DNA from 2 places in the Methylocystis sp. IM3 genome. Region 1 is predicted to be linked to the other one. Evidence: predicted binding sites of a transcription regulator. Region 1 holds the regulator's gene; the other holds the start of a gene.

Region 1 (2,999 bases):
GGCATGGACGCAGAGGCCCTTTCGCTGCCGGGCGTCACAGTGGCCGAAAGCGCCGAAGCCTTCGCGGCCGCGCTCATCCAGGCCGCCGCCGCGCCGCACCCCAGCGATTCGACGCGCGCCTCGAGCGCGGCGAGAGCTTATTACGAGAGCCGCTTCTCGCTTGCCGCCTATCGGACGGGCCTCGAAACGTTGGCCGAGGCGACGCTTTCGGCTGCGTTCTGACATTTATCATTAAAAAACATAGGCTTGTGTTGGACTGTGACCCTGCGGCAACGCTGCCGCAAAATCGGCCAACCGCCGGCGCCCGCGGATTTCGCCATCAAAGTTCGGGTGTTAGTTTGGAGCATGACCTTTTTTGTCGCTGCGCCGAAAACCGGGCGGCCTTGCTGTTGGAGAGCTGATCAAATGACTTTCAAGGCTACGGTTCTTGGCGCGCTCGCGTCATTCGTCGCGCTCGGGGCGGCCGTCGCGGCCGATCTGCCGAGCTACAAGGCGCCGCCGCCTCCGCCCCCGCCGGCGGCCTTCGACTGGAGCGGCTATCACTTCGGCGTCAGCGGCGCTTGGGGCGGCGGCACGGCGGGCTATAATTCGAACATTACCGCGCTTGGTCCCTTCCCCGGCGCGCCCGGCCTCATCAGCTGGACCAACGCCTCCTCTTCCTATGGCACGACCGGCTATCTCGTCGGCTTCCAGAGCGGCGCCAGCTGGCAGCTCGCGAACAATGTCGTGCTCGGCTACGAGTCCGATTTCAACTACGCCGACGTGAATTCGACGAATGGCGGGACGTGGGGCGATTCCCTGCAGAGCAATCTGCGCTGGTTCGGAACCGAGCGGCTGCGCTTCGGCTATGCGTTCGGCCGTCTGATGCCCTACATCACCGGCGGTCTGGCCTATGGTCAGCTCCACACGACGGGCGTCTACAACTTCGCGGGCATCGCTTTCCCGACCTCGGTTGGCCATTGGCAGGCGGGCTGGACAGTCGGCGCGGGTCTGGAATACGCCGTCTTCGACAAAATCAGCGTGAAGGCCGAATATCTCTACTCGAGCCTCCAGGGGAACTACGGCTCGAGCTTCGGCGTGCCGACGGCTTATCGTACCTTCGTCGGCACGGGCTTCGACACGCATATCGCGCGCGTCGGCGTCAACTACCAGCTCAAGAGCCTCGGCGCTCTGATCGGGATGCCCCAGCTGGGCCTGTAATCGCCAACTCTTGCACGCAGAAAAAGCCCGGCCTGTCAGGCTGGGCTTTTTCTTTGGCTCTTCGCCCCGCCTCGACGGCGCACGCCGATGCGTTATTCTTCTGGTCATGATCCGACACGCGCCGCTCGTTCCGCCCGCCGCCAATCTCTCCCTGCTGACCGAACGCTCACGCGAGATCTTCCGACAGCTCGTCGACAGCTATCTCGCGACCGGCGAGCCCGTCGGCTCGCGGCAATTGTCGCGGCTGCTGCCGATGACGCTCTCGCCGGCCTCTGTCCGCAACGTCATGCAGGATCTCGAGGAGCTGGGCCTCGTCTATGCGCCGCATACGAGCGCCGGTCGGCTGCCGACCGAACTTGGCCTTCGCTTTTTCGTGGATTCCATGCTCCAGATCGGCGATCTCGCCGACGCCGAGCGCGTGCGCATCCAGGCCGGCGTCGAGGCCGCGTCCAAGGACCACGATTTCGAGGGCGTTCTCGCCGAGGCGACCAGTCTGCTTTCGGGGCTCACCCGAGTCGCGGGCATCGTCGTCGCCACCAAGGAGAATGTGCGGCTCAAGCAGATCGATTTCGTACGGCTGGAGCCGGAGCGCGCGCTGGCCATTCTCGTCGCCGACGACGGGTCGGTGGAAAACCGTGTTATTCCCGTCTCGCGCGATCTTCCGCCTTCCGCGCTGGTCGAGGCCGCCAATTATCTGAACGCCCGCATCACGGGCCGCACGCTGGCGGAGGCGCGCGAGGGAATAGAAGCCTCGCGTCTCGCCGCGCAGAGAGAACTCGATGAACTTACCGCCCGGCTCGTCGAGGCTGGGCTCGTGAGCTGGGCCGGCGTTTCGGGCGAGAGCCGCCAGCTGATCGTGCGTGGCCAGGCGCATCTTCTCGAGGATCTCACCGCCGCGGCCGATCTCGAGCGCGTTCGCCTCCTCTTCGCTGACCTCGAGACCAAGACAGGCGTCATCGACCTTCTGGAGCGCGCCGAGCAGGGCGAAGGCGTGCGTATCTTCATCGGTTCGGAGAACAAGCTCTTCTCTCTGTCGGGTTCGTCCCTGGTCGCGGCCCCGCTGCGCGACAGCGAGCGCCGCATCATTGGCGCGCTCGGCGTCATCGGGCCGACGCGGCTGAATTACGCGCGCATCATTCCCATGGTGGATTACACGGCCAAGATCGTGGCGCGCGTGGTCGGCGGCGCCTGACGCAGGCGCGACCGCCGTTGATCGGCAGGTGCGACGAAGTGTCCGATCTTGATGGATAGACCCGGAGAGCCCCGCGTCTATTTGGCAAATCTCAAACGTCTCGAAGGCAGGCGACGGCGTCGCCGCCGCCTCCTGTCGATGTGGGAGGAAGGAGACCAGATCATGCGGCAAATTACGAAAGCAGGGCTTGCGGCGTTCGCCGGGGGCGTCGCGCTGGCGTCGGCGCCGGCTGTTTCTCATGCGGGCGTGATGAGCATCGCCGACAAGGCGTCGGTCGGCGTCGACTCGCAGACGACCCAGGTCGATTGGCGGCCTTACGTCCATCGGCATCATCGGTGGCATCCCGGATGGCGCTGGGGCTACGGCCCAGGCGCCCGTCACTGGGGCTATGCGCCACGGTGGGGCTATTCACGTTGGGGCTATGCGCCGCGGTGGGGCTATTCACGTTGGGGCTATGCGCCGACGGTCTGGGGCAGCGCCGCGCCTTACTGCAACTATGGCGCCTGGGGCTACAGCCCAGCCGCGGGCGCCCTGGGCGTCGCCGCGGATGTCGCCGCTGCGCCGCTCTGGGCGGCGGGCGCGTTGACCTCGCCCGTCTGGTGGTGAG
Region 2 (2,999 bases), 1.1 Mb from region 1:
CGGCGTCCTGCAGCGCGGTGCGCACGACCTTGGTCGGGTCGATGATGCCGAGCTTGATCAGATCGCCATACTCGCCCTTCTGGGCGTCGAAGCCGAAGCCGTAGTCCTTCGACTCGAGCAGCTTGCCGACCACGACCGCGCCGTCGCCGCCGGCGTTGTCGACGATCTGGCGGGCCGGAGCCTGGATCGCCTTGCGCACGATCTCGACGCCGGTCTTCTGGTCGGAGTTGGCGACCTTGACGCCGTCGAGCACCGAGATGGCGCGCAGCAGAGCGACGCCGCCGCCCGGCGACACGCCTTCCTCGACCGCCGCGCGGGTGGCGTTGAGGGCGTCGTCGACGCGATCCTTCTTCTCCTTCACCTCGACTTCCGTCGCGCCGCCGACGCGGATCACCGCGACGCCGCCCGCGAGCTTGGCGAGACGCTCCTGGAGCTTCTCACGGTCGTAGTCCGAGGTCGTCTCCTCGATCTGGCCCTTGATCTGGGAGATACGGGCCTCGATGTCCTTCTTGTCGCCGGCGCCGTCGATGATCGTGGTGTTCTCCTTCTCGATGCGCACGCGCTTGGCGCGGCCGAGCATGGGAAGCGTCACGTTCTCGAGCTTGATGCCGAGGTCCTCGGCGATCATCTGGCCGCCGGTGAGGATCGCAATGTCCTCGAGCATGGCCTTGCGGCGGTCGCCGAAGCCCGGCGCCTTCACGGCCGCGATCTTCAGACCGCCGCGCAGCTTGTTGACGACGAGCGTGGCGAGCGCCTCGCCCTCGATGTCCTCGGCGACGATGACGAGCGGCTTGCCGGTCTGGACGACGGCCTCGAGGATCGGCAGCAGCGGCTGCAGCGTCGACAGCTTCTTCTCGTGGATGAGAATGTAAGCGTCGTCGAGCTCGGCGATCATCTTCTCGGCGTTGGTGATGAAGTAGGGCGAGAGATAGCCGCGATCGAACTGCATGCCCTCGACGATGTCGGTCTCGGTCTCGAGGCTCTTGGCCTCCTCGACCGTGATCACACCCTCATTGCCGACCTTCTGCATCGCCTTGGCGATCTCTTCGCCGATGAAGCGGTCGCCATTCGCCGAGATGGTGCCGACCTGGGCGATCTCGTCGTTGGAGGTGACCTTCTTCGAGTGCGTCTTGAGGTCGGCGACGATGGCGTCGACGGCGAGGTCGATGCCGCGCTTCAGATCCATCGGGTTGAGGCCGGCGGCGACGGCCTTCGAGCCTTCCTTGGCGATCGCGGCGGCGAGAACGGTCGCGGTCGTGGTGCCGTCGCCGGCGGTGTCGTTCTGCTTGGAGGCGACCTCACGGACGAGCTGGGCGCCGAGGTTCTCGAACTTGTCGGCGAGCTCGATCTCCTTGGCGACGGTCACGCCGTCCTTGGTGATGCGCGGCGCGCCGAAGCTCTTCTCGATCACGACGTTGCGGCCCTTGGGACCCAGCGTGACCTTCACGGCGTTGGCGAGAATGTCGACGCCGCGCAGAATGCGGTCACGGGCGTCGGTGGAGAAACGGACGTCTTTGGCAGCCATGTGAAACTCCTGAATGGGGGATTAGAAAGCGTTGAGGGCGGGGCCGAGTTATTCGACGATGCCCAGGATGTCGCTTTCCTTCATGATCAACAGGTCTTCGCCGTCGATCTTGACCTCGGTGCCGGACCACTTGCCGAACAGGACGCGGTCGCCGGCCTTGACGTCGAGGGGAACGAGCTTGCCGCTCTCGTCGCGGCCGCCAGGGCCAACCGCAACCACTTTGCCCTCCTGGGGCTTTTCCTTGGCGGTGTCGGGGATGATGATCCCGCCCTTGGTCTTTTCCTCGCCTTCAATGCGCTTGACCACGATCCGGTCGTGCAGGGGACGGAACGCCATTGCAATGTCTTCCTTTTCTGCGCTTCGGACGAAAGCCTCCGCCCGTCGCAAGCCATAAGCGAAATTGTTGGCACTCTCTTTCGACGAGTGCCAGCAGCGACACGCAGATATGTTGGGCGGGGCCCGATGTCAAGATTGAAGCTGCTCCGGATGGCTAGCCCGGCGGGCCCGGCAGGGGCTAGAATGCCCGCCAACGCCCGCGCCAGAGAATGAGCCCTTGTCCTTTTCCGCTTCCCCCCGCGCCACCGGCCTCGCCGCCGCCTTCATCGCCGCTCTCGTCGATCAGACCCACAAGTTCTGGATGTTGCATGTCTTCGGCATCGAGTCCCGGCCGCCGGTGACGCTCGCGCCCTTTCTCGACGTGACGCTCTCCTGGAACTACGGCGTTTCCTATTCGCTCTTTCCCGCCCACGAGGGCGCCGGCCGGGCGCTGCTGCTCGCCGGACAGGCGGTCATCGTCGCCGTCCTTCTCGCCTGGATGTGGCGCGCCCGAAGCCGCCTGACGGCGCTCGCGCTCGGGCTCGTCGTCGGAGGCGCGCTGGGCAATGCGCTCGATCGGGTCGCGCGCGGAGCGGTGGCCGATTTCTTCTACCTGCACACGACGCTTCCCGTCGGGCCGCTCGCCAACTACGTCTTCAACGTGGCGGACGTCGCCATTACGGCCGGGGTGGCGCTGCTTCTCTTCGAGAGCATTTTCCCGCCGCCGCCCCCGGCCGAAAGCGCAGCCTGAAGGGTTTCGCCACTAAATCGCCACCAAGGCGCGCTCATGGTGCTTTTTTGACAGGCGGCCAGGCAAACGCGCGCCCAGCGTCCGCCCAATGTCTTCGTTTTGGCCAAGGAGTTCGAATGATGAAGCTCGCACGATCCCGGCGCCGCGCCGCTTTCGCGCTGGCTGGCCTCGTGGCGGTCTGCGGCGGGGCGGCCAGGGCGGCCGACGACAAATCCACCGTCAGCGCAGTCATGGAGCTTTTCGGCTATTCGTCGGACCCGACCGCCGCCTCCATCGATTACCGCGAGCGTCCGAAGCTCGTGCTGCCGCCCAAGATCGGCGAGTTGCCGGCGCCGCGCGACAAGGTCGACCGCCCGGCCGACTGGCCGAGCGACACGACGACCAATCGCAACCGGAGCACGGACCGTT

Evidence for each region. The regulator HrcA, encoded in region 1, represses chaperone genes, less so after heat shock. The targets are predictions, from matches to a motif close to GTTAGCACTCNCNNNNNGNGAGTGCTAAC.
Region 2: groES (co-chaperone GroES) is a predicted target of HrcA. The motif match lies at 1,928-1,956, and genes of this name have one in related genera.

The regions. Positions count from the first base shown of each region.
Region 1 covers NZ_JBBPBZ010000002.1:1,340,427-1,343,425, forward strand. The annotation lists gene WOC76_RS08305 (glycosyltransferase) at 1-222, shown strand, start outside; gene WOC76_RS08310 (outer membrane protein) at 406-1,200, shown strand; gene hrcA (heat-inducible transcriptional repressor HrcA) at 1,307-2,392, shown strand; gene WOC76_RS08320 (hypothetical protein) at 2,555-2,998, shown strand.
Region 2 covers NZ_JBBPBZ010000002.1:220,170-223,168, forward strand. The annotation lists gene groL (chaperonin GroEL) at 1-1,525, opposite strand, end outside; gene groES (co-chaperone GroES) at 1,574-1,861, opposite strand; gene lspA (signal peptidase II) at 2,079-2,591, shown strand; gene WOC76_RS02850 (hypothetical protein) at 2,711-2,999, shown strand, end outside.